2 regions of the Streptomyces pactum genome follow, and region 2 is predicted to be linked to the other one. Evidence: riboswitches for the same ligand, from Rfam matches in the RefSeq annotation. Region 2 holds a riboswitch; the other holds the start of a gene.

Region 1 (15,457 bases), 4.4 Mb from region 2:
AACACCTTCTCCGCCGGGCCCCGCTCCACGCACCGGCCGCCGTACATCACCAGGAGGTCGTCGGCCAGTTCGGCGACTACGCCCAGGTCGTGGGTGATGATGATGACCGCGGAGCCGAACTCCGTCTGCAGGTCGCGGATGAGGTCGAGGATCTGCGCCTGGACCGTCACGTCCAGGGCGGTCGTCGGCTCGTCCGCGATGAGCAGCTCGGGGTTGTTGACCAGCGACATCGCGATCATCGCGCGCTGGCGCATACCGCCGGAGAACTCGTGCGGGTAGCTGTCCACCCGCTTGTCCGGCTGGGGGATGCCGACGCGGTCGAGCATCTCCACGGCACGGCGCTTGGCGGTCTTCTTGTCCACGTCGTGGTGGATGCGGTACGCCTCCACGATCTGCTGGCCGATCGTGTAGTACGGGTGCAGCGCGGACAGCGGATCCTGGAAGATCATCGCCATCTCGCGGCCGCGCAGCTTGCGCACGTGGTCGGGGTCGGCGGACAGCAGCTCGGTGCCGTCCAGCCAGATCTCGCCCGATATCTGAGCCTTGCGCCTGCCGTACTGGCCGGCGGTGTGCAGGCCCATGATGCCGAGCGAGGTCACCGACTTCCCGGAGCCGGACTCGCCCACGATGCCGAGGGTCTTGCCCTTCTCCAACTGGAAGCTGAGCCCGTCCACGGACTTGACCAGGCCGTCGTCGGTCGGGAAGTGCACCTTGAGGTCGCGTACTTCCAGGAAGGCGCTCGGCGCGGGCGAGGTGCCGATGGGCTCGCCCACGGCCGCTCCGCTCTTGCTCAGGTCGGTCATGCGAGCCTCACTCGGGGGTCGATCACGGCGTACAGGATGTCCACCACGAGGTTGGCGATCAGCACCGCGAGAGAAGTGATCAGGACGACGCCCAGGATAAAGGGCAGGTCCTGGTTCTGGATCGCGTCCAGAACCTTCTGGCCGAGGCCGGGGAGGCTGAACGTGGTCTCGGTCAGGATCGCGCCGCCCATGAGGGCGCCGAGGTCCATGCCGAGCATGGTGAGCAGCGGGGTCAGGGTCGACCGCATGGCGTGCTTGCGGATGACGACCTGTTCCTTGAGGCCCTTGGCACGCGCGGTGCGGATGTAGTCCTCGCCGAGGATCTCCATCATCGTGGCCCGGGTGATGCGGGCGTACATCGCGGCGTACAGGAAGGCCAGGGTGACCCAGGGCAGGATCATGCCGCCGAGCCAGCCGGAGAGGCTGTCCTCCAGGGGCACGAACTCGGCGTTGATCCACCCCAGACCGTGGGAGAAGATCGCCAGGCTGAGCAGGCCGGTGAAGTAGATGGGCAGGGAGACACCCGACAGCGCGACGACCATCGCGCCGCGGTCCCACAGGGTGCCCCGCTTGAGCGCGGAGAGCACACCGGCGGCGAGGCCGAAGATCAGCCACAGGACGGCCGCACCGAGCGCGAGAGCCAGGGTCACCGGGAAACGCTCGGTCAGCACCGGCCAGACGGCCTGTTCGGTACGGAAGGAGTAACCGAAGCACGGCGCGGAGCAGTTGGTGACGTCACCACCGGCCGCGTAGGTGCGGCCCGCGAAGATGCCCTTGAAGAACTCCCAGGCCTGGACGAAGACCGGGTCGCTCAGACCCAGCTTCTGTCGCACACCCTCCACGGCGGCGGGGTCCGCCTGCTTGCCCACGAAGCTCAGGGCGACGTCGACGCCGGCCCACTTGGGGACGAGGAAGAAGATGCCGAAGACCACCAGAATGATGACCACCAGCATCACTGCGGCGGCGAACAGCCGCCTGATGAGATAAGCGAGCACGGGTTGCGGCCCGCTGCGGACCGCGGGCCGCCGGAGGGGGTACCTCCCACGCCTTGTGGGCGGTGGGGGACTTCCGGCGGCCCACGGTCACGCCGCGCCGGCCTTCACCTGCCTTTCGTGCCGTACGGCGGGTGTACCGGTTACTTCGTGGACTTCAGGCCGAGGTTGACGAAGTCGTACATACCGCTGTAGCCGTCGGTGGTGTACACGTTCGCCAGTCGGTTGGAGCGCCAGTTGATGAACTTCTCGAAGACGAAGGGCAGGTAGTACGCGCCCTCCATCACCTTGTGGTTGATCTCAGTGGCGATCTTCGCCTTGCCGGCGTCGTCGAGCTGGGTCAGGTAGTCCGCGAACAGACCGTCGATCTCCTTGTCGTCGATCATCGCGAAGTTGTTGTTCGCGCTGTCGAGGATGTAGTCGCTGTGCCACAGCGGGAGACCGTAGCCCTGGACGGACGGGAAGTCCGGGCCCCAGCCCATGATGATGATGCCGTAGCCCTTCTTCTTCACGTTCGAGGGGCTGCCGACCGTGCTGGCGTACTGGGCGCCGTCGTACTGGTCGATCTCGACGTCGATGCCGACCTTCTTCAGCGACGCCTGGAGCGACTCGGCGGTGGCCACCTCGACCGGCTTGTTGTTGCGGACGGCGATGGTGGTCTTGAAGCCGTTCGGCTTGCCGCAGGCCTTGAGCTCTTCCTTGGCCTTCTCGACGTTGCCGTTCTTGTTGGCACCGGCCATCTCGTACGGGTCGTACTTCTGGCCCTCGGAGCCCGGGACGGACGGCGGCAGCATGTTGGTGCCGATGTCGCCACCGGCGACCGGGCCGCCGCGCGCGGTCTGCAGCGAGACGTGGTCGGCCCCGTAGAGCACGGCCTTGCGGCAGTGGATGTTGTCGAACGGCTTCACGTTCTGCGGGAACGAGGCGTACCGGATGTAACCCGAGACCGGGTTGTCCAGGTTGCCCTTGTGCTCCTTCAGGGCGGTGGTGCGACCCTGCGGGGACAGGCCGGTCTGGGCCAGGTCCAGGTCGTAGTCACCGGAGATCAGACGGGCGTCCAGCTCGTTGGCGTTGGAGAAGAACTTGATCGTGATCTTGTCCGGGTACGCCTTGCGGACCGGGTCCGACTCCTGGTTCCACTCGGTGTTGCGGACCAGGGTCAGGTCCTTGCCCGGGTTGTAGGACTCGAACTTGTACGGGCCCGAGGAGAACGGGCGCAGCGTGTACTTGGCCTTGGTGTCCTTGTCCTGGCGGACCGGGGAGGCCGAGGTCAGCGCGAGCATCTCCTCGAAGTCCGAGTTGGCCTGCGGGAGCTTGAAGACGATGGTCTTGTCGTCCGGCGTCTCGATCGCCTTCAGGCCCAGCTTGTCCTTGGACTTGTCCTTGTACGGACCGGGGTACTCGTCCTTGGGGTCGAGCACCTCCTTGAGGTACGTCGGGCCGCCGGACAGCACGTCCTGCGCCCAGACGCGCTCGATGCCGTACTTGACGTCCTTGGAGGTGATCGGCTTGCCGTCCTCCCAGGTGATGCCGTCACGCAGGGTGTACGTGTAGGTCTTGCCGTCGTCCGAGACCTTGGCGAGCCCGGTGGCGAGGTCGGGGGTGACCTCGGCGCCCGCCGCGCCCGGCTCCGTCTTGTTCGTGACGAGCTGGCGGCTGTAGTAGCGGGAGAAGTTCCACATGAAGCCGTAGTAGCCACGCGTGGTGTCCCACGAGTCGGCGTCCTGCGTGCTGGCGAACTTCAGCGTGCCGCCCTTCTTGGCCTCGGAGGCTCGAAGGACCTTGTTGTTGGCCTTGTCGAAGTCGGCGGCGCCGTTCTTCTTCGAACCGCCGTTGCTGTCGTCTCCGCCGCCGCCGCACGCCGCCGTGGTCAGCAGCGCGGCGACCACTGCGGCAGCGGCCAAAGCCTGCTTGCGCCGCCCTGAGGTGCGTTGGGTAGTCACGATCTCGGATCCTCCGGATTAGATGAGAGACCCCGTGCGGGAGCCACGGGTCGCTTGCCGGTACGGCAGGTCAGCGGGAGCCCTTCGGGTCCAGCGCGTCGCGTACGCCGTCACCGAAGAGGTTGAAGGCAAGAACGGTGATGAAGATCGCCACACCCGGGATCACCATGTACATGGGATCGGACTGGTAGTAGTCGATCGCGCTCGAGAGCATCTGCCCCCAGGAGGAGGTGGGCGGCTTGACGCCCACGCCCAGGAAGCTGAGTGCCGCCTCGGTCAGGATGTTGGTGGGGATCATCATCGTGGTGTAGACGATGATCGGCGCCACCAGGTTGGGCAGCAGTTCCTTGAACAGGATGTAGAACCGTCCGGCTCCCAGGGACCGGGCCGCCTCGACGTACTCCCGTTCACGCATCGAGAGTGTCTGGCCGCGGACCACGCGACCGATGTAGGGCCAGCCGAAGAAGCCGATGACCAGGATCATCATGAGCAGGCGCACGCCCGTGCCGCTCAGCCCCAGCATGTTGTCGGGCATGACGGAGACCAGGGCGATGATGAAGAGCAACTGCGGGAAGGCCAGCAGGCCGTCCATGATCCGGCTGATGAGGGCGTCGACCCAGCCGCCGAAGAAGCCGGCCAGCACACCCAGGATGGTGCCGAGGACAACGGCGACGAGCGCGGACAGGAAGCCGACCAGCAGCGAGATCCGGGCACCGTGGACGATGCGGGCGAAGATGTCACGGCCGTTGACCGGCTCGACGCCCAGCCAGTGTTCGCCGCTCATTCCGCCCAGGGACCCCGTGGGGGTGCCGAACAGCGGGTCGATCGCGTCCTCGTTGAAGGAGTTGGGATCCTGCCCGTACAGGGCGGTGATCGCGGGCGCGAGCACCGCGATCACGATGAGGACGAGCACCACGACGCCGCCCGTCAGGGCCAGCTTGTCCCGTTTCAGGCGCTCCCAGGCGATCCGGCCCAGGGACCGCCCCTGTACCGCCTTGGTGTCGGCGCCGGCAACCGCCGCTTCCTCGGCAGCACTTGGGGCCGCTTCCGCGGTCGGCTCGTGCAATGGTGCCGTCATCTGGCAGGGACCCCTCTCAACCGGCGGTAGCCGGCCCGCACTTGCCGCTGTAGCGGCGTGATCAGTCCGTCGTACACAGGGGCGAACAATCACCCCTTGTTGCGGGAGTCTTCAACGCTTTGGCGATCTGTAGCCAGACTTGACGGGGAATGGATGCGTAACCGTGATGCTGTTTGAGGTGTTCCGTTATCCGGACACTGGGTAACGGGGGCCGGACACGGACGAGTTGGGACATCGGGGGCAAGATGGCGCCTTACGCCCTCATCTACGCGCGAAGATCTCCGCCCACCGGGGACGGGGCCAACCCCGCGACGGTCAGTACCGGCCCCCGGCCGGAGGGTATCCGTAACCGCCCGCGGGTGCCTGGGCGGGGGCGGCCGCGTGGGCCTCACGGTCGTAGAAGGGGCGGGCGTGGGCGCGCAGCCACAGGGCGACCGGGTCGTGGGTGTCGGTCATCGCCACCGTCGACACCGGCAGCCCGTCCGGCACGGCGCCGACGGACTGCTGCATCATCCCGCGCACCGCGTCGACGGCCGGCGGTGAGGTGTCGTACACGTCGAGGCCGATGGCGAGGTACGGCGCGCCGAGCGCCGGCTGCACCCAGGCGCGGCGCAGCGCGCGGACCGCCGGGGTGCGGTGGGCGTTCTGCGCGAGCAGGGCGTAGAACTGGGGGATCTCGATGGCCGGTTCGGACAGGCGCAGGGGTCCGGCGGGCTGGCGGTCCAGACCGGAGGCGATGCGGCGCAGGTCCAGCCAGGGGATGCCGACGCCGCCGCCGGGGGCGTGCGGGTTGAGCCAGAGGCCGTAGTGGTCCGGGTAGAGGGCGCGGGCCACCTCCAGTCCCTCGACCACCTCGTACGACCGGTTCCAGCCGCTGGCCGAGAGCTCCTGGGCGGAGGTGACGCAGGGCGCGTAGCCGTAGCCGTCGACCTCCATGTTCCCGTACTGGGCGTCCGGGGAACCGGCCTGGCCGTGCCAGAGCAGCATCCAGACCTGGCCGGAGGCGGGGGTGGCGAGCGCGCGCAGCAGGGCCTCGTAGGCGTCGTAGCGCCCGGGCGTCACCTGGCGCAGCATGTGCTCGACCTGTCCGGTCGTGGTGCCGCTGGCGCTCACGCGTATCGCCCCTTCGAGAAGTTCCCCGGCTGTGGAACCAGCTTAAGGCTCCGCGGACGGGGGACGCCCATGAGCTCGGGTGCTGTGTCCGTGGGCGGGCGCGGGCTCGTCGCGGCTCGCCGCGCCCACGCGGCCAAGCCGCATGTCCCACAGCCCGTGCCCGGTGCGTACGTCTCCCCCGCGGCGTTCACGACTCCCGGTCGTAGAACGGTCGGACACGTGCGCGCATCCAGTCGCAGACCGGGTCCTGGGCCGCCTCCAGCAGGACGAGGTTGACCTGGCACTTCAGGGGCGCTGTGGCCAGGGCCCGTCCAAGGGCCTCCAGGGGGACGGCACGGGCGTCGCCCTCCCAGTGGGTGAGTTCGACGCCGACGAACATGACGGGGTCGGCGGTCTCGACGGCGGCGAGGCAGCGGCGGGCGGTGCGGACGACGCCGACGGCGGCGAACTCGGCGGAGGCCGCGGCCAGGAACTCCACCGGGTCGTCCTGCCAGTCCGGCTCGAAGAGGCGGACCCGGCCGCCGGACGCGGGACCGTCCAGCGGGGTGCGGCCGGCCCGGCACAGCTCGGCCACGGCCGGCGGCGGCAGCGGGACGCCGAGAACGCCGTCCGGGTTCACGGCGATGCCGATCTGCGGGGGCAGGCCGCGGGCGAACTCCGCGGCGGGGGCGACGGTGTACGCCATCTGCGCGCCGGCGACCTGGCGGAGCTGCTCCTCGGAGCTGAACACCGGCACGTAGGCCTGGCCCTCGATCTCCAGCGAGGGCAGGTCGAGGGGGCCGCTGTTCGGGCCGCCGCCGTTCGGCAGCGGTATCCACACGAAGCTGCGGCCGAGCACCTCCACGATCCGGCCGCCGGCACCCGGCACGCCGAGGGAGGCGGACAGCACCTCCTCCAGCTCGTTGCCGGGCCACCCGCCGTGGGAGTGGGGGTGCGCCTGCGCCGGGAATCCGGCGGAGAAGTCCGCCGGGAGGTCCCCTGGGATGTCCATCTGCCTACCGCCTGCCTGGTACCGCTGCTGTGGCTGAAAAGGCTAACCCGTTCGGCCCCGCGGCCCCAGGGTCTGTTCCGGGTCCCCGCCGGGGCGCGGACGGGGACCCGGGGCCGCCCCGGGTGCGTCACCCCGTGAAGGCGATCCGGCGCAGCGTGTCCGCCGCCGCCCGGTCCAGCAGGATCGCCGAGGTGCAGCCGGCGGGCAGGGTGCCCTCGGTCACCGCGCGCAGCAGGCGGGTGTTGGCCGTGCGGTGCCGCCGGAAGGCGTACCGCGACACGCCCCGGCCGCGCTCGCGCTGGCCGGCCAGGGCCTCGTCGGGGTCGACGTCGAGCAGCAGCAGGTGCAGGATGCCGTCCCGGCGGCGGGCCTCGCGAGCCAGCCAGCCGCGCACCCAGGCCTGGGTGCCGCAGTCGTGCACGACGACCCCCTCGCCGGAGCGCAGCGCGCTGCGCAGTCCGGCGTAGTGGGCGAGGCGGACGAAGGGGCGGTAGAGCCCGTACGGCAGGAAGCGCGGCATTCGGCGGTCCCAGCGGTCGCGGGTGTCCTGTGAGTCGATGCGCGGTCCGCGCACGGCGCGCCGCATCAGCGTGGACTTGCCGCTGCCGGGCAGGCCGGTGATCACCACCAGGTCCCGGGGTCCGAAGAGCAGGGCGTGCGGGCTGCGGCCGCCCCGGTCCCGCAGGTCGCGGACGACGGGTGCGGGCATTTCGGCGCACGCCTGAGGTGCCGGGGCGACCGGCTGCTTGGTCAGCGCGAGACCCGAGCTCGTGGCGTACGCCGTGGTCCTGTTCACCGTGATCGTCCTCCCCTGGGGCGGTTCACGAGTTCCCATCCCCGTCGAGTGTAAAGAGAAGGTAATGCGCAGGTCTCGCGTTTTCGTGCGCTTACTGCCACAGGCCGGTTACAGATCACGGTCTGCCATGGACCGGCCTGGCGTGCAATGATGGCGGCGCCAACTGCATACCGGCCGTTTGAATCCGCGCGGGAGAGTCCCCGGCCGTCGCCGGGGCGCCGAAGGAGCAAGTCCCTCCCTTGAATCTCTCAGGCACCGTTACCGCGCGGGCGAGGCACATCTGAAAAGCGGGCCGCCTCCGACGGGCTGCCCCACCCAAGGTGCAAGTCCTGATCACCGTACTCCGGTGGTCGTGGCGAACCTCTCAGGTTTCGATGACAGATGGGGAGGATCGACCTCGCCACGTCCTGTCCTGGGAGACGACCGACCGATGAGCAGTACAGAACTCCGCCGTACCGCGCTCGATGCCACGCATCGCGCGCTGGGCGCGACGATGACCGACTTCGCGGGCTGGGACATGCCCCTGCGCTACGGCTCCGAGCGGGACGAGCACCTCGCCGTGCGCTCCCGGGCCGGTCTCTTCGACCTCTCGCACATGGGCGAGATCACCGTCACCGGTCCGCGCGCCGCCGAGCTGCTGGACTTCGCGCTGGTCGGCAACATCGGCAGCGTGAAGCCGGGCCGCGCCCGCTACACCATGATCTGCCGCGAGGACGGCGGCATCCTGGACGACCTGATCGTCTACCGCCTGGGCGAGACCGAGTACATGGTGGTCGCCAACGCCTCCAACGCCCAGGTGGTGCTGGACGCGCTGACCGAGCGGGCCGCCGGCTTCGACGCCGAGGTCCGCGACGACCGCGACGCGTACGCGCTGCTCGCCGTGCAGGGCCCCGAGTCCCCGGCCATCGTGAAGAGCCTCACCGACGCCGACCTGGACGGCCTGAAGTACTACGCCGGGCTGCCCGGCACCGTGGCCGGCGTCCCGGCGCTCATCGCGCGCACCGGCTACACCGGCGAGGACGGCTTCGAGCTGTTCGTGAAGCCGGAGGACGCCGTGGAGCTGTGGCGGGCGCTGACCGAGGCGGGCGAGGGCGCCGGGCTGGTCCCGTGCGGCCTGTCCTGCCGGGACACGCTCCGCCTGGAGGCGGGCATGCCGCTGTACGGGCACGAGCTGACGACCGCGCTGACGCCCTTCGACGCCGGGCTCGGCCGGGTGGTGAAGTTCGAGAAGGAGGGTGACTTCGTCGGGCGCGCCGCGCTGACCGAGGCCGCTTCCCGGGCCGAGCAGAACCCTCCCCGCGTCCTGGTCGGCCTGGTCGCCGAGGGCCGCCGGGTGCCGCGCGCCGGGTACCGGGTCGTCGCCGGCACGGAGGTGATCGGCGAGGTCACCTCCGGCGCCCCGTCCCCGACGCTGGGCAAGCCGATCGCCATGGCGTACGTCGACCCCGCGCACGCGGCGCCGGGCACCGCGGGCGTCGGTGTGGACATCCGGGGCAGCCACGAGCCGTACGAGGTCGTGGCGCTGCCGTTCTACAAGCGCCAGAAGTAGACAGTAGAGGGACACCGGCCGCGGCCGTCCGTGACCGCGCGCACCTTCCCGCTGCTCACCGCGGTGTCAGCGGCCCCCCGTTCATCAGCACTTTCCCGCGTACAGGAGAATTCAGGCCATGAGCAACCCCCAGCAGCTTCGCTACAGCAAGGAGCACGAGTGGCTGTCGGGCGCCGAGGACGGCGCCTCGACGGTCGGCATCACGGAGCACGCGGCCAACGCGCTCGGTGACGTCGTCTTCGTCCAGCTCCCCGAGGTCGGCGACTCGGTGTCCGCGGGCGAGACCTGCGGCGAACTGGAGTCGACCAAGTCGGTCTCCGACCTGTACTCCCCCGTCTCCGGCGAGGTCACCGAGGTCAACGAGGACGTCGTCAACGACCCGTCGCTGGTGAACTCGGCTCCCTTCGAGGGCGGCTGGCTGTTCAAGGTGCGGATCACGGACGAGCCGGCCGACCTGCTCTCCGCCGACGAGTACACCGCCTTCACCGCCGGCTGAGGAGTCACGGACCGCATGTCGCTTCTGAACACCCCCCTGCACGAGCTCGACCCCGACGTCGCCGCCGCCGTCGACGCCGAGCTGGACCGCCAGCAGTCCACCCTCGAGATGATCGCCTCGGAGAACTTCGCCCCGGTCGCGGTCATGGAGGCCCAGGGCTCGGTCCTCACCAACAAGTACGCCGAGGGCTACCCCGGCCGCCGCTACTACGGCGGCTGCGAGCACGTCGACGTGGTCGAGCAGATCGCCATCGACCGGGTCAAGGCGCTCTTCGGCGCCGAGCACGCCAACGTGCAGCCGCACTCGGGCGCCCAGGCCAACGCGGCCGCGATGTTCGCGCTGCTCAAGCCCGGCGACACGATCATGGGTCTGAACCTCGCCCACGGCGGGCACCTGACCCACGGCATGAAGATCAACTTCTCCGGCAAGCTCTACAACGTCGTCGCCTACCACGTCGGCGACGACGGCCAGGTCGACATGGCCGAGGTGAAGCGCCTCGCCGAGGAGAACCGGCCGAAGCTGATCGTGGCCGGCTGGTCGGCCTACCCGCGTCAGCTCGACTTCGCCGCGTTCCGCGAGGTCGCGGACGCGGTGGGCGCGTACCTGATGGTCGACATGGCGCACTTCGCCGGTCTGGTCGCGGCGGGTCTGCACCCGAACCCGGTCCCGCACGCGCACGTCGTGACCACCACCACGCACAAGACGCTGGGCGGCCCGCGCGGCGGTGTGATCCTCTCCACGGCCGAGCTGGCCAAGAAGATCAACTCCGCCGTCTTCCCCGGTCAGCAGGGTGGCCCGCTGGAGCACGTGGTGGCCGCCAAGGCCGTCGCCTTCAAGGTCGCCGCGAGCGAGGACTTCAAGGAGCGCCAGGGCCGTACGCTGGAGGGTGCCCGCATCCTGGCCGAGCGCCTGGTGCGGGACGACGCGAAGGCGGCGGGCGTCTCCGTCCTGACCGGCGGCACGGACGTCCACCTGGTCCTGGTCGACCTGCGCGACTCCGAGCTGGACGGGCAGCAGGCCGAGGACCGCCTCCACGAGGTCGGCATCACGGTCAACCGCAACGCCGTCCCGAACGACCCGCGTCCGCCGATGGTGACCTCCGGGTTGCGCATCGGTACGCCGGCCCTGGCGACCCGCGGCTTCACGGCCGAGGACTTCGCCGAGGTCGCGGACGTGATCGCCGAGGCGCTGAAGGCGCCCTCTCCCTTCGGGGCCGCCGACGCCGAAGCCCTCAAGGCCCGGGTGAAGACCCTGGCCGACAAGCACCCGCTGTACCCGGGTCTGAACAAGTAGACACCGCGTGTTCGGGGGCGCCGTGCCCGCCACAAGCGGGCCCGGCGCCCCGCCCCGAAGCACCACCTCTGCACCACCCCCGTTCTGAGGAGTCCCCCGTGGCCATCTCGGTCTTCGACCTGTTCTCGATCGGTATCGGCCCGTCGAGCTCCCACACGGTCGGCCCGATGCGCGCGGCCCGCATGTTCGCCCGCCGCCTGCGCAACGAGGAGCTGCTCGGCTCCGTCGCCACGGTCCGCGCCGAGCTGTACGGCTCGCTCGGCGCCACCGGCCACGGCCACGGCACGCCCAAGGCGGTGCTGCTCGGCCTGGAGGGCGACTCGCCCCGCACGGTGAACGTGGAGACGGCGGACGAGCGCGTCGAGACGATCAAGTCCTCGGGCCGCATCCGCCTCCTCGGCGAGCACGAGATCGCCTTCGCCTACGACGACGACATGGTCCTGCACCGCCGCAAGGCCCTGCCCTACCACGCCAACGGCATGACCCTGTGGGCCCACGACGCGACCGGCGCGGAAGTGCTCTCCAAGACGTACTACTCGGTCGGCGGCGGCTTCGTCGTCGACGAGGACGCGGTGGGCGCGGACCGCATCGTGCTCGACGACACGGTGCTGAAGCACCCCTTCCGCACCGGCGACGAGCTGCTGCGCCTGTCCCGGGAGACGGGCCTGTCCATTTCCGCCCTGATGCTGGAGAACGAGCGGTCCTGGCGCGACGAGGACGAGATCCGTGAGGGCCTGCTGGAGATCTGGCGCGTCATGCGGGCGTGCGTCGACCGCGGCATGTCCCGCGAGGGCATCCTGCCGGGCGGCCTGAAGGTCCGCCGCCGCGCCGCCAACACCGCGCGCAAGCTGCGCTCGGAGGGCGACCCGCAGGCCCTGGCCATGGAGTGGATCACCCTGTACGCCATGGCCGTGAACGAGGAGAACGCGGCCGGCGGCCGGGTCGTCACCGCCCCGACCAACGGCGCGGCGGGCATCATCCCGGCGGTCCTGCACTACTACGTGAACTTCGTGCCCGGCGCCGACGAGGAGGGCGTGGTCCGCTTCCTCCTGGCCGCGGGCGCCATCGGCATGCTCTTCAAGGAGAACGCCTCCATCTCCGGCGCCGAGGTCGGCTGCCAGGGCGAGGTCGGCTCCGCCTGCTCCATGGCGGCCGGCGCCCTCGCCGAGGTGCTGGGCGGCACGCCGGAGCAGGTGGAGAACGCCGCCGAGATCGGCATGGAGCACAACCTGGGCCTCACCTGCGACCCGGTGGGCGGCCTGGTCCAGATCCCGTGCATCGAGCGCAACGGCATGGCCGCGGTCAAGGCGGTCACGGCGGCGCGGATGGCGATGCGCGGCGACGGCTCCCACAAGGTGTCCCTCGACAAGGTCATCAAGACCATGAAGGACACCGGCGCGGACATGTCGGTGAAGTACAAGGAGACGGCGCGGGGCGGGCTGGCGGTCAACATCATCGAGTGCTGACCCTCCGTCCCGCGCCCGCTTGGGCCCCGGTGGCTCAGATCCCGCAGGTGGGAGCCGACCAGTACGGCGACGGGTCGAAGGCCACGTGGGTGTGGTCGTTGTGGCCGGGGTAGCCCGGGCCGAGGATCTCCGAGAAGCCGTGGGTCCTGGCCTGCTGGGCGAGCCGGCACAGGGACGGCGAGCCGACGAGGTCGGCGGCGTCGCCGTAGAGGTGGCGGCTGGTGGCGGAGCCGCCGACCGCGTTGTTGCAGGCCCGCGAGCGGAAGCCGCTGGAGATGGTGATCGGGACGTCACCGAGGGCGTGCCGCATCGCCTCCAGCTTCCACATGGTCTTGAGCGCGTTCGACCTGGCGGTGGCGGCGGAGACCGCGCCGCCGGACCAGTCGGAGTTGCACTTGTTGAGCTCGGCGTAGGTGAAGTGGACGGGCGTGCAGTCCGCGTCCTGGAGGGCGTAGATCTTGCTGAAGGTCGCGGGCCCGGCGACACCGTCCGCGCTCAGTCCGTAGGCGGCCTGGAACTTCTTGACGGCGGCGGCGGTCCGCGCGCCGTACTGGCCGTCGTAGGAGAGCCGCTCGCCGGAGGTCACCCAGCCGGCGACCCGGATCTGGAGCTGGGTCACGTCGCTGCCGGAGGACCCCTGGGAGAGGGTGCGGTTCCAGGTGTAGCAGGAGTCGGCGTGTGCGGCACCGGCGGTGGCGCCGACCCCGACCACCGCACCAGCCATGAGCATGACAATCGAAAGAAGCAGACGTGACGCGCGTCTGAACATTTCGGCCTCCCGACCGTTGAGCCGACCACGGGCTGGAGCCCAGCGTGCGGTAACCGAGCTACGCGCGTCAATGGCGCCCCGGGGAAGTGAAGTCGGGGTTTCCCCGTGGGACGGGGATCACCCGTGCCATCGTGGGGAATAACCAACTCCCGTCCCCCCACGGCTCCTCAGGGAGGCTCCATGCTGCGCGGCATCGACGTCAGCGCGTACCAGTCCTCCACTTACGACACGGACGGCCTCTCCTTCGTCTTCGTGAAGGCGACGGAGGGCCGTTCGTACGTCAACCCGAAGCTCGCGGCCCAGACGAAGCGGGCCCGCGACGCCGGACTCGTCGTCGGCTTCTACCACTTCCTGTGGCCCGGCAACCTCGCCGCCCAGGCCGAGTACTTCGTCTCCAAGGCGCCGGAGAAGAAGGGTGACATCCTCGCCGTCGACTGGGAGACGACGGGCGAGGGCACCCATGCGGGCAACGCGGAGAAGGACAGCTTCATCCGGAAGGTGAAGGCGCTGCGGCCGGACAACCGGGTGATCCTCTACGCGAACAGGAACTTCTGGCTGAACGTCGACACCACCTCGTACGCCGGCGACGGCCTCTGGATCGCCGACTACGTGTCGGCCGGCAAGCCCCGCATCCAGGCGAAGTGGCGCTTCCACCAGTACACCGACGATCCGGTCGACACCAACGTGGCGGACTTCCCGAGCAGAGCCGCGCTGAAGGAGTGGGCCGACGGCGCCTAGTTAACCCCGGAAGCCCGCCGGCCGCTCCGGCGACGCCTCCGCCAGGGCCTTGGTGACGCCCTCGACGCCCGCGCGCAGGCCGTAGACCGGGGTGTCGGGCTGCTGGCGCCAGGACTCGTCGATGCCGCCGGCGTCGACGGTGTCGAAGCCCAGCTCGTCGATCAGGGACCGGACCCTGGCCTTGGCCGCCTCGTCGTCGCCGGCGACCGGGAGCGCCAAGCGGTCGGGGTCGCCGGCCGGGCGCGGACGCTCCAGGATGTCCTGGGCGTAGGTGCCGTTGAAGGCCTTGACCACCGGGCGGCCGAGGTGGCCCTCGATCCAGCGGCTCTCGGTGAGGCCCTCGTCCTCGATGGCGGCGATACGGCCGTCGCGCTGCTGCGGGTAGTAGTTGTTGGTGTCGATGACCGCCACGCCGTCGGCCGCCCCGTCGAGGACACCGGAGGGCAGGTCGGGGACCGCCTTCAGCGGGATGGTGACGACCACGATGTCGGCCCCGCGCGCCGCCTCCCCGACCGGTACCGGCGTGGCGCCGGTCTCCTCGGCCAGTGCGGTGAGCGTGTGCGGGCCGCGGGAGTTCGCGACCGAGACGTCGTGGCCCAGGGCGGTCAGCCGCCGGGTGAGATTGCCGCCGATGTTTCCCGCGCCGATGATGCCGATCTTCATGGTGCCGACTCGCCTGGCCTTTCGGAGGTCGTGTCCTGCGGATCCCGGCGACTCCCGCCGGTGACGAACTCCAACCTCCGGCCGAAACCGGATATTCCGCCGAGGGGCGCCCCGGGTGACGGGCGGGCGCCCCTCACGGCGTCGTCACTTGTTCAGGTGAGCCCAGAACTCGTCGAACGACAGGAGCTTGTCCCCGTCGAGGTCGCGACCGGCGATGATCGCCTCGGCCACCGACTCGGTGACGTTCCAGTCGCCGCCCTGGGCGAGCGCGGTCTTGAACTCGGCGGCGGTGACGAACCCGTCCCCGTCCGTGTCGATCCGCTCGAACTGCTTGCGTGCTTCCTCGATGTCCGCCACCGGTCCGCCCCTCATCTCGTGCGTGGGTCCTTCTGACGCAGGTCAGATTAGCTGCCCGTTCGGCCACCCGGTGCGGCGACCACCCGCCCGGACCGCGGGCGGGGCGCGTCGGGGCCGGCAGTGCCGATGCCGGCGAGGACCTCCGTCATGGAGGTGCCGACCAGCAGCGGACGGTGCGCGCCGGCGGCCCGGTGGTCCACGCCGGCCCACCGACGGCCACGAGTCCGGTGCCTTCGTCGTTCACGTCTGGGAGTCTGGGCCTTCCAGTGGGCGGAGACTCGGGGAGCGCGGTGTGGCGGAGGGCCTGCGGGACATTCTGGAGGCGGCGGCGCGGGGCGTGTTCCCGCCGGCGGACGGCGGGACCACCGTGGTGCCGCAGCACGGACCCCGGGACGCGGGGGTGATCGCCT
Region 2 (15,457 bases):
GCCATGCTCGAGCCGATGACCGTGCGGACGCTGCCCGGGGTGGGGCCGGCCACGGGCGACCATCTGCGGCGGGCCGGGATCACCACGGTCGGAGAAATCGCCGAGGCGGGCGAGGACGAGCTCGTACGGCTGCTGGGCAAGGCGCACGGGCACGCCCTGTACGCCATGGCGCTGGCCCGCGACGAACGGCCCGTGGTGGCCGAGCGGGAGACCAAGTCGGTGTCCGTCGAAGACACCTACGACGTGGACATCCACGACCGGGTGCGGGTCGGCGTGGAAGTCGGGCGGCTGGCCGACCGGTGTGTGCGGCGGCTGCGCGGTTCCGGGCTGTCCGGGCGGACCATCGTGCTCAAGGTGCGCAGGTACGACTTCTCCACGCTGACGCGCTCCGAGACGCTGCGGGGGCCCACGGACGACCCGGCGGTGGTGCGGGAGGCCGCTGCCCGGCTGCTGGACTCCGTGGACACCACCGGTGGCGTGCGGCTGCTCGGGGTCGGCGTCAGCGGGCTCGCCGACTACACGCAGGAGGACCTGTTCGCCCAGGCGGCGGGGGGCCGGGGCGACGACCTCGTCGAGGAACCCGACGTCGAGCCCGTCCAGGAGGACCGGCCGGCCCCCGCCGAGCGCGGGTGGCCGTCGGGGCACGACGTGCGGCACGCGCAGTACGGACACGGGTGGGTGCAGGGCAGCGGGCTGGGCCGGGTCACCGTGCGGTTCGAGACGCCGTACTCGGAGACCGGCCGGGTGCGGACCTTTCCGGTGGACGACCCGGATCTGACACCGGCGGATCCGCTGCCGCTGGTCCCGCCCGTACCGCGAAGACCCGGAGCCACCGGTCCCGCGACCGCCGAGGCCGACCGGGGTCTTGGCGCGGGGTCCGACGTGGGGATCGGCCGGGGGCTCGGTGCGGAGACCGGCGGCGTCGAGACCGGTGCCGAGGCCGGCGGGGGTCTCGATGCCGAGACCGGCCTGGAGACCGGCCTGGAGACCGGCCTGGAGACCGGCCTGGAGACCGGCCTGGAGACCGGCCTGGAGACCGGCCTGGAGACCGGCCCCAGGACCGGCCCGGTGCCCGACGCGGGGGCCGGCCGGGCGGGGGCGGCGGGTCCTGCGTCCGGCCAGGAAGTTGGCCGGCGGATCGGGTCGCCGGAGATCAGTGGCACCTGACCGGTGCGGCGAGCGGGGCCCAGTGGGTCCGGATGTGAGGCGGGGACGAGGCGGAGAAGGGACGACGGGCGACAGCGCCGCGCGCAGGGGACCGCTCTGCCCTTCAGGAAGGGTCGGAGCGGCAGGGGCCCGCGTCCGCGGCGTCGTCCGCCGCACCGGCCCGGCGGCCGGTGCCGGGGGCCGGTGCAGCGGGCTGGGCCGTCAGCTCTCCTCCTTGCCCTGGCCCGCCAGCTTGCCGAAGTCGCGGTCGGGGGCCGGGGGAGGAGCGGCCACGTCGAGACCGTAGTGGTGGTAGAGCTGGAGTTCCTGCTCCGGCGAGAGGTGGCGGCCGACGCCGAAGTCGGGAGCCTCCTTGATCAGGGCCCGCTCGAAGGGCACGCGCAGGGCGCCGTCGACCAGCTCGCTGGGCTCCAGGGGAACGAAGGCGTCCCGGCTGAACAGGCCGGTGCGTATGGCCGCCCACTCGGGGACGCCGGTGGCGTCGTCGAGATAGACCTCGTCGACGGTGCCGATCCGGGTGCCGTCGAGGTCGAACGCCTTGCGGCCGATCAGATTGCGCGGGTCGATGTCGGTACGCACGAGGCCCTCCACTTGGTCGCACTGGGGTCGCGCACCAGCCGACCCACCAGCCGCCGGAATCATCCGTAGTACTACAAAAGAGCACTTAGGGTCGGTCGGCCACTCGAAGTCCGTGCGGTGACCTCGCTGGTAGGCTGGCAAACGGCTGCTGACCCCGCGCGGGAGAGTCCTCCGGACACCACCGGAGGCGCCGAAGGAGCAAATCCTCCCCGGAATCTCTCAGGCTCACGTACCGCACGGACGAGGTCACTCTGGAAAGCAGGGCGGGTGTCGACGGCTTCCGCTCTCACCGACGGTGAAAGCCGGGAGTGCCTTCGGGCCCGACCGGTGAAGCTCTCAGGTTGAGATGACAGAGGGGGAGGCCGTACGGGTACCCGCGCCGTGGTGCCCCTCGAAGGTCGTCAGACCAGGAGGCCTCCGCAATGACCGCCCATCGCACCCCGCTCTCCGAACTCGAACAGGCAATGCCTTTCGAGCAGCGCCATATCGGCCCCGACCCTGAGGCACGGGCCAAGATGCTCGCGCAGGTCGGTTACGGTTCGCTCGACGAACTGACGGCCGCCGCGGTGCCGGATGTGATCAAGAACGCCGACGCGCTGGACCTGCCGGGCGCGCGCTCCGAGGCCGAGGTGCTGGCCGAGCTGCGCTCCCTGGCCGACCGCAACCAGGTTCTCGACTCCATGATCGGCCTCGGCTACTACGGCACCTTCACGCCGCCGGTCATCCTGCGCAACGTCATGGAGAACCCGGCCTGGTACACCGCCTACACGCCGTACCAGCCGGAGATCTCCCAGGGCCGCCTCGAGGCCCTGCTGAACTTCCAGACGATGGTCGCCGAGCTCACCGGCCTGCCGACCTCCGGCGCCTCGCTGCTCGACGAGGGCACCGCGGCCGCCGAGGCCATGGCGCTCTCCCGGCGCATGGGCAAGAACAAGAAGGGCCTCTTCCTGGTCGACGCGGACGCCCTGCCGCAGACCATCGCCGTGATACAGACCCGCGCGGAGCCGACCGGCGTCGAGGTCGTCGTCGCCGACCTCAGCGAGGGCATCCCGGCCGAGGTGGCCGAGCGGGAGATCAACGGCGTCCTGATCCAGTACCCGGGCGCCTCCGGTGCCGTACGCGACATCAAGCCGGTCGTCGACCGGGCGCACGAGCTCGGCGCCCTCGTCACCGTCGCCGCCGACCTGCTCGCGCTCACCCTGCTCACCTCGCCCGGCGAGCTGGGCGCCGACATCGCCATCGGCACGACGCAGCGCTTCGGCGTACCGATGGGCTTCGGCGGGCCGCACGCCGGCTACATGGCGGTGCACGAGAAGTTCGCGCGCAGCCTGCCCGGCCGCCTGGTCGGCGTCTCCGTGGACGCCGACGGCAACAAGGCCTACCGCCTCGCGCTGCAGACCCGCGAGCAGCACATCCGCCGCGAGAAGGCCACCAGCAACATCTGCACCGCGCAGGTGCTCCTCGCCGTCATGGCCGGCATGTACGCCGTGTACCACGGTCCCGAGGGGCTGCGGGCCATCGCGCGGCGCACCCACCGGTACGCCACGGTCACCGCGGCGGGTCTGGCGGCCGGCGGCGTCGAGATCGTCCACGGCGCCTACTTCGACACGGTCACCGCCCGCGTGCCCGGCCGGGCCGCCGACGTCGTCCACGCCGCCCGAGTAAACGGCGTCAACCTGCGGCTCGTCGACGCCGACCACCTGTCGTTCGCCTGCGACGAGACCACCACGCGCGCCCAGGTCGGCGGCGTGTGGAACGCCTTCGGCGTCGAGGGTGACATCGAGGCGCTGGACGCGGCGACCGGGGAGACGCTGCCCGAGGCGCTGCTGCGCACGGACGACTTCCTGACGCACCCCGTCTTCCACCAGCACCGCTCGGAGACGGCGATGCTGCGCTACCTGCGCCGTCTCGCCGACCGCGACTACGCGCTGGACCGCGGCATGATCCCGCTGGGCTCCTGCACCATGAAGCTCAACGCGACCACCGAGATGGAGCCGGTCACCTGGTCCGAGTTCGGCGGGCTGCACCCCTTCGCGCCCGCCGAGCAGGCGCAGGGCTACCTCACCCTCATCCGCGAGCTGGAGGAGCGGCTCGCCGAGGTCACCGGGTACGACAAGGTCTCGCTCCAGCCCAACGCCGGGTCGCAGGGCGAGTTCGCCGGCCTGCTCGCCGTGCGCGCCTACCACCGCGCCAACGGCGACGATCAGCGCACCGTCTGCCTCATCCCGTCCTCGGCGCACGGCACCAACGCCGCGAGTGCCGTCATGGCGGGCATGAAGGTGGTCGTCGTCAAGACCGCCGAGGACGGCGAGATCGACGTCGAGGACCTGCGCGCCAAGATCGAGAAGCACCGCGACGAACTGTCCGTGCTGATGATCACCTACCCCTCCACGCACGGCGTCTTCGAGGAGCACGTCGCCGACATCTGCGCACAGGTGCACGACGCCGGCGGCCAGGTCTACGTGGACGGCGCCAACCTCAACGCCCTGGTCGGCCTCGCCAAGCCGGGTCACTTCGGCGGCGACGTCTCCCACCTGAACCTGCACAAGACCTTCTGCATCCCGCACGGCGGCGGCGGTCCCGGCGTCGGCCCCGTGGCCGTACGATCGCACCTGGCGCCGTACCTGCCCAACCACCCGCTGCAGCCCGCGGCCGGTCCGCAGACGGGCGTCGGACCGATCTCGGCGGCGCCGTGGGGCTCGGCCGGCATCCTGCCGATCTCGTGGTCGTACGTGCGGCTGATGGGCGGCGAGGGGCTCAAGCGCGCCACCCAGGTGGCCGTGCTGTCCGCCAACTACATCGCCAAGCGCCTGGAGGCGCACTTCCCGGTGCTGTACAACGGCCCGGGCGGGCTGATCGCGCACGAGTGCATCATCGACCTGCGCCCGCTGACCAAGGCGACCGGCGTGAGCGTCGACGACGTCGCCAAGCGGCTGATCGACTACGGCTTCCACGCGCCGACGATGTCGTTCCCGGTGGCCGGCACGCTGATGATCGAGCCGACCGAGTCCGAGGACCTGGCCGAGCTGGACCGGTTCTGCGAGGCGATGATCGCCATCCGCGCGGAGATCGAGAAGGTCGGCTCCGGCGCCTGGCCCGCCGACGACAACCCGCTGCGCGGCGCGCCGCACACCGCCGGTGCGCTGGGCGGTGACTGGGACCACGCGTACACGCGTGAGGAGGCCGTCTTCCCGGCAGGGGTGTCCGCCGCCGACAAGTACTGGCCGCCGGTGCGCCGCGTCGACCAGGCCTTCGGCGACCGGAACCTGGTCTGCTCCTGCCCGCCGCTGGACGCGTACGAGGACTGAGCCCCGTATACGGACAAGAGGCTCCGTGCGCGCCCCCAGGGCCCGTACGGAGCCTCTTGTCGTGCCGTCGTGCCGGGTCGTGTCGGGTCGTGTCGGGCGCCCTCCCCGGCGTCGGGGTCAGGCGGTCCCGAGCGACACCTCGGTCGACTTGACGAGCGCGACCACGGGGACGCCGACGGCCAGCCCGAGATCGTCGGCGGCCTCCCTGGTGATCGCGGCGGTCAGTTCGGCGCCCTCGACGGCGATCCTGACGGAGGCCATGGCGTCGCCGGGGGTGAGGGCGGTGACCGTACCCGGCAACTGGTTGCGGATGGACAGGCCCTGGACGCGCGCGGTCGCCAGGGAGACCTCCGTCGACTTCACCAGGGCGCGGACGGCGCTACCGGCGGTGAGGGACAGGTCCTCGGCCGCGTCCCGGGTGATGGCCGCGGTGAGGTCCTGGCCGCCGGCGAGGCGGACCCTGACCGTCGCCATGGCCTCGCCCGGGGTGACGGCGGTGACGGTGCCGGGGAGCTGGTTGCGGATGCTCAGGCTCATGGGGGCACCGTAGCCCGCGTGCGGTGTCATGCCGGGTATGCGTGGGTCTGCGTCGCCTTGACCGTCGCCCACACCGGTGCGCCCGGGTGCAGGCCCAGCTCGGCCGCCGCGACCGTGGTGAGGTCGGCGGCGAGCGGGAGTTCGCCGGTGAGGTCGACGCGGATCTGGTCGCCGTGGGTCTCCAGGCCCGCGACCTCGCAATGCCACAGGTTGCGGGCGCTGGAGCCGGTGGGGCGTTCCCCGTACAGGGTCACGGCGCCCGGCGGGAAGGCCACGAAGACCGGGCCGGACAGGTCCTCGGTGGTGGTGACGGGGGGACCGGCGTCGAGCCGCACGGTGTGGCCGTCGGCCCGGCCGCGGTAGAGGTTCAGGCCGACCAACCGCGCGATGTAGTCCGTACGCGGCCGGCGGGCGATGTCGGCTGGGCCGCCCTCCTGGACGACCCTGCCGTCCTCGACCACCACCAGCCGGTCGGCCAGCACCATGGCGTCGAGTGGGTCGTGCGTGACCAGTACGGCCACGGCCTCGAACTCGGCCAGGTGGCGACGGAGCTGCGCCCGCACCTCCAGCCGCGTCCGCGCGTCCAGCGCGGCGAGGGGCTCGTCCAGCAGGAGCAGCCGGGGGTTGGTGGCCAGGGCGCGGGCGAGGGCGACACGCTGGGCCTGGCCGCCGGAGAGGCGGCGCGGCTTGGCGCCCGCGTGGGCGGCGAGACCCATGCGGTCCAGCCACGCGGTCGCTCGCGCCCGGGCCTCCGCCTTGCCCGCACCCCGGCAGCGCGGGCCGAAGGCCACGTTGTCGAGCGCGGTCAGGTGCGGGAAGAGCAGGTAGTCCTGGAAGACGACGCCGACCGGGCGGGACTCGGGCGGCGTACGGTCCAGCGCGGTGCCGTCGAGGCGCAGACGGCCGTCCGCCAGCGGTTCCAGGCCGGCGAGCGCGCGCAGGGCGGTCGTCTTGCCGGCGCCGTTGGGGCCGAGGAGGGCGACGACGTCGCCGGGAGCGGCGGTCAGCGCGACGTCCAGCCGGAAGGTGCCGCGGTCCACGACGAGCCGCGCGTCGAGGCCGCCGTCGGGCGCGTGGCCGTCCGTGGTGTCCATGGCCGAGGCCGGTTCGTCGGTGCCGGTCATGCCGTCCTCGTCCGGCGGGCCGGGTGCCTGGTCCGGCGGTCCGGACGCCCCGTCGGGTCCGTCGTGAGGCGCCCTGGTCCCCCTGGTCGTGGTGTCCTTGTCCGGTCCGTCATGGAGCGCCCTCGTCCGCCTGGTCGCGTTGCCCTCGCCCGGTCCGGCACGAAGACTCCGTCCCAGTGGTCGCCATGCCCTCGTCCAGCCGGTCACGATGCCCTCACCCAGCGGTCCCGGAGACCGGCCAGTACGGCGATGGAGACGGCCAGCAGCACCAGGCTGAGGGCGATCGCCGCCGCCGGGTCGTTCTGCAGGGCGAGGTAGACCGCCAAGGGCATGGTCTGGGTCCGCCCCGGGAAGTTGCCCGCGAACGTGATCGTCGCGCCGAACTCGCCCAGCGCCCGTGCCCACGCCAGGACGGCACCCGCCGCGATGCCGGGCGCGATCAGCGGCAGGGTGACCCGGCGGAACGCGGTGAAGCGGGAGGCGCCCAGCGTCGTGGCGGCCTCCTCGAAGCGCGGGTCGGCCGCACGCAGGGTGCCCTCCACGCTGATGACCAGGAAGGGCATGGCCACGAACGTCTCCGCGAGGATGACGCCCGTCGTCGTGAACGGCAGTGTGATCCCGAACCACGCGTCCAGCCACTGCCCGATGACGCCGTTGCGCCCGAAGGCCAGCAGGAGTGCCACGCCGCCCACCACCGGGGGGAGCACGAGCGGCAGTGTCACCAGCGCGCGGACGACGCCGCGGCCGGGGAACTCCGTGCGGGCCAGCAGCCAGGCCAGCGGCACGCCGACGACGAGGCTGAGCGCGGTCGCCGACGTGGCGCACACCAGCGACAGCCGCAGGGCCTCCCACACCTCGGGGCTGGTCAGTTGGTCCGGGAGGCTGCGCCAGGGGGCCCGCACCAGCAGGGCGATCAGGGGCAGCAGCAGGAACGCCAGACCGACGAGGGCGGGGACCAGCAGGGGGACCGGAACCATGCGGGCGCCGGTCCTCGCGGCGTGCGGCCTCCTCATGACGTCGGGCTTCCTCATGGCGTCGGGCTTCCTCATGGCGTGCGGAACCCGTCGTCAGTCAGCACGCGCTGCCCCTCGGCCGATTTCACCAGCGCGACGAAGGCCTTCGCCGCGCTGGCGTTGGGCGCGTCCTTGAGGACGGCGATCGGGTAGTCGTTGACGGCCTCGGCGGCCTCGGGGAAGTCCACGCCCGTCACCTTGTCACCGGCCGCCTTCACGTCGGTCCGGTAGACGACGGCGGCGTCGGCCTCGTTCAGCTCCACCTTCGTCAGGGCGGCCTTGACGTCCTGCTCGTAGGAGACCGGGGTGAGTTCGAGGCCGCCGGCCTTCAGAGCCCTCTGCGCCGCGGTGCCGCACGGCACGGTCTTGTCGCACAGCACGACCTTGAGGCTGGATGAGGTGAGGTCCTCCAGGGAGGAGATCCCCTCGGGATTGCCCGGCAGGGTGGCGATCTCCAGTTGGTTGCGGACGAAGGTGGACGGTTCGCCGGCCGTCGCCCCGGCGTCGGTGACCGTGGCCATCGTCTTGGGGCTGGCGGAGGCGAAGACGTCCGCCGGGGCGCCGCTGGTGATGCCCGCGGCCAGGGCGTCGCTGCCGCCGAAGCTGAAGGTGACCCCGGTGCCCGGGTGCCGCTTCTCGAACTCCTCGCCGAGCGCTGTGAAACTCTCCTCGAGCGAGGCGGCGGCGAAGACGGTGACCTGGCCGGAGACCTCCGAGGAGGAACCGGCGGAGCCCGATTCCTCTTGCGAGCCGGTGGACGACGAGCAGGCGCTCAGGGCCAGCAGCGTGGCGGCCCCCGCGCCGCTCACCCGCAGACTCCGGCGGATGCGGCGGGTCCTGCACACGGAACGGGTCATCACGGGCCACTCCCTCGGCGTCCTGCTGGCAGGAGTCCGACGGGCCCGGTGACCGGGCGCACGGCGGGCTCTCCGTTCGCCGATGATACTTCCGCATCTGCCAGGAGTAAGTCTCCTGTCTCATCGCATGAGCGAGCTTGACTGGTTCAGTGGCTTGCATGTGCGTCCGCACGGACGCGGTGCGGCGGTCACGCCGTGTCGATATGCACGTTCGTCGACTTCACGCGGGCGGTGGCCTCCATGCCGACCTCCAGGCCGAGCTCCTCAACCGCCTCACGGGTCAGCAGGGAGACGAGCCGGTGCGGGCCGGCCTGGATCTCGACCTGGGCGGCGACGTCGCCGAGTTTGATCGCGGTGACGATGCCGGGGAACGCGTTGCGGGCCGAGGTGTACGGCGTCTCCTCGTCGGCGCCGCCGGAGCGGGCGAGTTCGACCGAGAACGCGGCCAGGCCCCGTCCGTCGACGAGCCGCCGTCCGCCCTCGTCGCGGTGGGTGGTGAGCCGGCCCGCGTCGGCCCAGCGGCGGGCGGTGTCCGGGCTGACGCCGAGCAGCCGCGCCGCTTGGCCGATGGTGTAGGACTGCATGCCGGTCACGATAGGGCGCGGCCGGTGAACGGTGGACGCGGGGTTGGCCGTTGGGTATAACGCGATATAGCGTCAGGCGACCTGGTGGTCTGCGGGGTCGGGGACGTCATCCCCGGCGACGGCGACGTGGCCGAGGGTGTCGCGTCGGTCGACGAGTCGGCCATCACCGGCGAGTCGGCGCCCGTCATCCGAGAGTCGGGCGGTGACCGCAGCGCCGTCACCGGCGGGACGAGAGTGCTCTCCGACCGCATCGTCGTCCGGATCACCACCGAGCCGGGCGAGACCTTCATCGACCGGATGATCAACCTGGTCGAGGGCGTCGAGGGCGTCGAGGGCGTCGAGGGCGTCGAGGGCGTCGAGGGCGCGGCACGGCAGAAAACGCCGAACGAGATCGCGCTGAACGTCCTGCTGGCCTCGCTGACCATCGTCCTCGCTGCCGGCCTGCGCCAGGCTGCCGCCGTTCGCCGACTACGTGGGCACCGAACTGACGATGGTCGTCCTGGTGGCGCTGCTGGTCTGCCTGATCCCGACCACGATCGGCGCCCTGCTCTCCGCGATCGGCATCGCGGGCATGGACCGTCTGGTCCGGCGCAACGTGCTCGCCATGTCGGGCCGTGCCGTCGAGGCCGCCGGTGACGTCTCCACGCTGCTGCTGGACAAGACCGGCACCATCACGCTCGGCAACCGGCAGGCGGCCGAGTTCGTGCCGGTGCGCGGTAGGACGGAGGACCAGGTGGCGGACGCGGCCCAGCTCTCCTCACTGGTCGACGAGACGCCCGAGGGCCGCTCGGCAGCCCCGAGCCGGAGGAGGTCACCGCGTCGGCGGGGATGCCGGACCGCTCGACCGGGTGGCCCGTGACCGTGACTCTGCTCCGGCTGCCGGGAGCCGCCCGGGCACCGGCCTCGTCTGCTGCCACTTCCCCCGCCTCCGTCCACCACACCGTGAGACTTCCAGGAGTCTTCCGGAAAGCGGGCCTTCGGGTGAAGGCGTTCCGGGCCGGGAAGGGGGGGGGCCACCGTGACCGCGAAGGCACGGAGGACCACGTGGGGTGACCGGCCCCGGACACGCGTCGGGGCCGGTTCGCAGACGTCGCCTGCGGGCCGGCCCCGTGGATCACCGGGCGGACTGGGGTCGCACCGCCCGGCCTGTGCTCAGGCGGCGGTCATCAGGCCCGCACCGACAGGACGGTGCGGGGCGATGATCTGGCCGTCCGGCAGGAGCTCACCGGTGTCCTCGAAGAGGACGACGCCGTTGCACAGCAGGCTCCAACCCTGCTCCGGGTGGTGCGCCACGAGGCGGGCGGATTCCCGGTCGGCGGAGTCGGCTGAAGGGCACGGTGGCTGGTGCTGGCACATGAGTGGGGTCTCTCGGTCTGTCGATTCGGGTGAGGTCGCTGTCTTGTCTGTCCCGCGGCGTGAAGCGTCGTTCATGGCCGCCCCCCGTTGTGTAAGTCGGTCCGAACCCAGTGTTGCCCCACGGGCCTCGATCCGCAGGTATTTCGCAGCACCGCTTCTCACAGGTTGTGACGCATCACCCGCCCGGACGGTTCAGCTCAACTGCACTGTCACTTCGGGTGGTTCGACATGGCCCTATGGGGCTAGTCCGCCAGGGTCGGGGGGCGGCCGGCGGGAGGGGCGGTCAGGCCGGGGAGCGCAGCAGTCGTGTCGGAGTCACCCGGAGGGTGAGGACCGGCAGCAGATCGGCGACCCGGTGCGGCCGGTGGGCCGCGATGCCGGGAGGGGCCGGCGCCAGCGGCACCAGCAGGTCGGTGGCCGCGGGGTGTCCGGCGGCGGCGTCCGCGGTGCCGTCGCCGTGCAGCCACAGCGTGAGCATGTAGAGCCCGGGAACCGACAGCAGACGCGGCTGGTAGGCCTGCGGCATCGACTCGGCCTGGCGCAGGGCGCGCTCGGTCGAGGCGACGTAAGGGCCCTCGAAGAAGTGCGAGAACGCCCATCCGTCGGGGGTCAGCCGGGTCTCCGCCGCCGCCACCGCGCGGTCGCCGCAGCGGATGAGGAAGCGCCACCCGGTCAGCCGCGTCACCGCCACTCCCTCCGCCGTGATCCGGTCCAGGACGTGCACGGGAAGCGGCAGTTCGGGCGTGCCGGGCCCCTGGGCGCCGAGCAGGGCGGGGGTCCGGGCCTCACGGACCGCGGTGGGAGACGAGAGTGCGGTGAGAACGGAGCGCAGGGCGGGCGCGGGAGCCGGGGGGACATGCAGGGGCATGATGGGTCGCCTCTCATTCGAAGGCACGGTGGCGCGAGGGCGGAGCGGGGCGGACGACGCTGTCAGCTCGCGGGGCTGGAGAGGCAGCGGCCGGGGTCCGGAACCGGGAAGGCGGTGAGGCCTGCCGCGCGTCAGCTCGACGGCACGATCCATCGACCGTGGGCGCCGGTCAGCTACCTTGTCTGCGGAGTTTATACGACATGTGTTCAGACTGTGTTTCAACTAGCGGATTCCGGCAACCAGTACAAGGTTGCATTCGGCCGTCGATATGCGGGAATCCTCCGGATTTCTCGCCGTGTGGGCGACGGTGACCTCGGGGAATGCGCACCGAGCGGTCGGCCAATTGGCGTCGGCGTTTTTCACGACTTCCCGGCCGGGAAACTGCTCGACGTGTCATGCCCAGTGAATGTGCCGCCGGTCACATCGGCACAGCGTAGCGGCTGCCGGGCCGGTGCGGGGACGTTATCGATCGCTTCGGCTGGGCATCATCCCACCTGACCGGCCCCCGGCGGCCGGATCTCCGACTCACCGCTCCGAGAAGGGACTCTTCCATGGGGGAGAAGGTCGTGGCAGGTCAGTTCGACCTGTCCGATCGCCAGCGCTACCGCGAGAAGCTCCAGCGGTGCCTGACGGGGCTGGAGCGACTTCTGGCGGAGAAGCGGTTCGACCGTCCGAAGAACCTGATGGGGCTGGAGATCGAATTGAATCTCGTCGGTGCCGACGGGATGCCGAAAATGTTGAATGCGCAAGTCCTGGAGCGCATCGCGAGCCGCGACTTCCAAACAGAACTCGCCATGTTCAACCTGGAGGTCAACATCGCTCCACATCGGCTGGGCGGCCGGGTTTTCGACCGTCTCGCCGAGGAGATCCGTACGTCCCTGGCATATGCGGACCGCAAGGCGGGCGAGGTCGACGCCGGAATCGCGATGATCGGTATTCTGCCGACGCTGGACCGGGACGACCTGGTCTCCTCGAATCTCTCCGCCGTCGACCGCTACGCACTCCTCAACGAGCAGATCGTGGCCGCCCGCGGTGAGGACTTCACCCTGGACATCGAGGGCGTCGAGCGTTTGACCTGCACCTCGAAGTCCATCGCCCCGGAGGCCGCCTGCACCTCGGTGCAGTTGCACCTCCAGGTCACTCCGGACCGCTTCGCGGCCGTGTGGAACGCGGCCCAGGCGGTGACCGCCGCGCAGATCGCCGTAGGCGCCAACGCGCCCTTCCTCTTCGGCCGGGAGCTGTGGCGCGAGTCGCGGCCCCCGCTGTTCCAGCAGTCCACCGACACCCGCCCGCCCGAGCTCCAGGCCCAGGGCGTGCGGCCGCGCACCTGGTTCGGTGAGCGGTGGGTGACCTCGGCCTACGACCTGTTCGAGGAGAACCGGCGCTATTTCCCGGCGCTGCTGCCGATCTGCGACGCGGAGGACCCGCTGGACGTGCTGGACGCGGGCGGCGTGCCCTCGCTCTCCGAACTCGTCCTGCACAACGGCACCGTCTATCGCTGGAACCGCCCGGTGTACGACATCGCCGACGGCGTCCCGCACCTGCGCGTGGAGAACCGCGTCCTGCCGGCCGGCCCCACCGTCACCGACGTCATCGCCAACGCGGCCTTCTACTACGGCGTCGTCCGCGCGCTTGCCGAGGAGCCGAGGCCGCTGTGGACCCGGCTGCCGTTCGCCGCCGCCGCCGCCAACTTCGAGGCGGCGTGCCGCCACGGCATCGATGCCCGCTTCGAGTGGCCCCGGCGCGGCCGGCTGGGCGGCACCACCGAGGTCGACGCCGCCGTCCTCGTACGCGACGAACTGCTGCCGCTCGCCGAGGCCGGGCTGGACGCGTGGGGCGTGGAGCCCGCCGACCGGGACCTGTACCTCGGCGTGATCGACGAGCGGTGCCGGCGCCGGGTGAACGGTGCCTCCTGGCAGGCGGCCACGTTCCACCGGGCGCTGGAGGCCGGCCTGTCCCGGGAGGCCGCGCTGGCCGCCACGACCCGCCGCTACGTCGAGCTCATGCGCGAGGGCGACCCCGTGCACCGGTGGCCGGTGGGCCTGCCGGAGCCGGCGCCGCTGGGCTGAGACGCCCGGAGCACGCGGGGCCGGGGAGGGCCGGGTGCGCCCGGAGGGCCCCAAGGCCCGCAGGGCACCGGGGCCGCCGGAGGCCACCGGTGCCACCGAGGCCGCCCCCGCCGTGCGTCGCCCCATACTGATCGGGCAAGCTGTGACGTCCCAGGTGGAGGCAGGCGTGCATGGCGGAGGCGGGCCCGGTGGACGATTCGTTCCCTCAGAAGCCGGTTGACGGGGGGCCGGCTCCCCATGAGCGGCTCTCGCGACGGGTCCTGCGTGACGAGACGCTGCTCGTCCTCGCACTGTCGCTCGGTGCCAGCGGCGTGTCCGCCCTCATCAGCTTCATCGGCTCGGTCACCCGGCCCGGCGGGCTCAAGGACCAGGCGGCCACCCTCAACGCCTCCGCCGCGCCCGGCCGCCCCTGGCTGGACCTGGCCTGGCAGCTCTTCGGGATCACCACGGCGCTCGTTCCCGTCGCCCTCGTCGCGCACTTCCTGCTGCGGGAGGGGCGCGGCCTGCGCACCCTCGGCTTCGACCGCACCCGTCCGTGGCCGGACCTCGGCCGCGGGGCCGTCGTCGCCGCCGTCATCGGCAGCACCGGCATCGCCTTCTACCTGGCCGCCCGGGGCCTCGGCTTCAACCTCACCGTGGTGCCCGAGGCGCTGCCCGAGGTGTGGTGGAAGTACCCCGTGCTGATCCTCTCGGCGGTGCAGAACTCCGTCCTGGAGGAGGTCATCGTCGTCGGCTACCTGCTGCGCCGGCTCGACCAGCTCGGCTGGAGCCCCCGGGCGTCCCTGGCGGCCAGTTCGGTACTGCGCGGGTCCTACCACCTCTACCAGGGCATCGGCGGCTTCATCGGCAACATGGTGATGGGCGTCGTGTTCGTGTACCTGTACCGCCGCTGGGGGCGGGTGGGCCCGCTGGTGGTGGCGCACTCGCTGCTCGACATCGGGGCCTTCGTGGGCTACGCGCTGCTGGCCGGGAAGGTGGACTGGCTGCCGACGGCGTGACGGGGGAGCGGACGGCGCGGCAGCCTCTCGTCACGTCCCCGCCAGCCTGCCTGGGCAGTACAGCTAGGCCAGCAGCTCGCCCTCGATCACCGTCACCGCGTGTCCGCTCAGCAGCGTGCGCTCGCCGCGCAGCTCCGTGCGGACTCGGCCGGAGCGGGGCGAGGCCTGCAGCCCGGTGAGGCCGGGGCGGCCGAGGCGCTCGGACCAGAACGGCGCGAGGGCCGTGTGCGCGCTTCCGGTGACCGGGTCCTCGTCGATGCCGACGTTCGGGAAGAAGCACCGGGAGACGTAGTCGTAGCCACGGGCGGGGTCCTCCGCGCGTGCGGTGGCGATGATGCCGCGTCGGGAGTGCGCGGCGAGCGCCTTGTGGTCCGGGGCGAGGCCGCGGACCGTCTTCTCGTCGGCGACCTCGACGAGCAGGTCCCCGATGTCCGGCCCCGTGTCGAGGACCGTGAGGGGCTCCGCCCCCAGTGACTCGGCGACGCCCTTCGGGGCCTCGACGGGGGTGAGTGGCGCAGTCGGGAAGTCCAGGGTGATCGAGCCGTCCTCGCGGGGCGTCGCGACGAGGACGCCACTGCGGGTGGCGAACCGCACCGCGCCCTCGTGGCTGCCGGTGGTGTGCAGGACGTGGGCCGTGGCGAGTGTCGCGTGGCCGCACATCGCGACCTCGGTGGCCGGTGTGAACCAGCGCAGCGCCCAGTCGGCCTCGCCGCCCTCGGGCAGGCGGTGGGCGAACGCGGTCTCCGCGTGGTTGACCTCCAGGGCGACCCGCTGGAGCCGGTCGTCGTCCGGGAAGGCGTCGAGGAGCAGCACCCCGGCGGGGTTGCCGGCGAAGGGCCGGTCGGTGAAGGCGTCGACGATTCGGATGCGCATGTCCCGACGCTAGACGCCGCGCGAAGCCGCGGACCAAGGCCAATCGGTGAGTACTGGACCGCTTTCCGGGCGGGCGGAGTGGGCGGTCCCTCGGGCCTGTCGGAGGAGGCTTGCCAGTCGATAC

The links. A riboswitch is a leader RNA that binds a small molecule or an ion and turns the genes downstream of it on or off. The one in region 2 is predicted to bind glycine.
Region 1: another riboswitch for glycine. It lies ahead of gcvT (glycine cleavage system aminomethyltransferase GcvT); the one in region 2 lies ahead of gcvP (aminomethyl-transferring glycine dehydrogenase).

The regions. Positions count from the first base shown of each region.
Region 1 covers NZ_CP019724.1:2,748,204-2,763,660, forward strand. The annotation lists gene B1H29_RS11230 (ABC transporter ATP-binding protein) at 1-803, opposite strand, end outside; gene B1H29_RS11235 (ABC transporter permease) at 800-1,798, opposite strand; gene B1H29_RS11240 (ABC transporter substrate-binding protein) at 1,939-3,738, opposite strand; gene B1H29_RS11245 (ABC transporter permease) at 3,809-4,816, opposite strand; gene B1H29_RS11250 (enhanced serine sensitivity protein SseB C-terminal domain-containing protein) at 5,132-5,929, opposite strand; gene B1H29_RS11255 (enhanced serine sensitivity protein SseB) at 6,117-6,920, opposite strand; gene B1H29_RS11260 (AAA family ATPase) at 7,048-7,716, opposite strand; glycine riboswitch at 7,896-7,990, shown strand; glycine riboswitch at 7,991-8,107, shown strand; gene gcvT (glycine cleavage system aminomethyltransferase GcvT) at 8,147-9,265, shown strand; gene gcvH (glycine cleavage system protein GcvH) at 9,384-9,761, shown strand; gene glyA (serine hydroxymethyltransferase) at 9,777-11,054, shown strand; gene B1H29_RS11280 (L-serine ammonia-lyase) at 11,153-12,520, shown strand; gene B1H29_RS11285 (D-Ala-D-Ala carboxypeptidase family metallohydrolase) at 12,555-13,289, opposite strand; gene B1H29_RS11290 (glycoside hydrolase family 25 protein) at 13,470-14,027, shown strand; gene B1H29_RS11295 (NADPH-dependent F420 reductase) at 14,028-14,783, opposite strand; gene B1H29_RS11300 (EF-hand domain-containing protein) at 14,835-15,047, opposite strand; gene B1H29_RS11305 (GNAT family N-acetyltransferase) at 15,340-15,457, shown strand, end outside.
Region 2 covers NZ_CP019724.1:7,120,750-7,136,206, forward strand. The annotation lists partial or broken gene B1H29_RS30735 (DNA polymerase IV) at 1-931, shown strand, start outside; gene B1H29_RS30740 (PRC-barrel domain-containing protein) at 1,369-1,746, opposite strand; glycine riboswitch at 1,896-1,991, shown strand; gene gcvP (aminomethyl-transferring glycine dehydrogenase) at 2,169-5,054, shown strand; gene B1H29_RS30750 (TOBE domain-containing protein) at 5,172-5,591, opposite strand; gene B1H29_RS30755 (ABC transporter ATP-binding protein) at 5,618-6,685, opposite strand; gene B1H29_RS30760 (ABC transporter permease) at 6,919-7,746, opposite strand; gene modA (molybdate ABC transporter substrate-binding protein) at 7,761-8,585, opposite strand; gene B1H29_RS30770 (TOBE domain-containing protein) at 8,774-9,169, opposite strand; partial or broken gene B1H29_RS30775 (potassium-transporting ATPase subunit B) at 9,233-9,959, shown strand; gene B1H29_RS30780 (DUF5999 family protein) at 10,322-10,525, opposite strand; gene B1H29_RS30785 (hypothetical protein) at 10,809-11,393, opposite strand; gene B1H29_RS30790 (glutamate-cysteine ligase family protein) at 11,945-13,462, shown strand; gene B1H29_RS30795 (CPBP family intramembrane glutamic endopeptidase) at 13,633-14,460, shown strand; gene B1H29_RS30800 (PhzF family phenazine biosynthesis protein) at 14,524-15,333, opposite strand.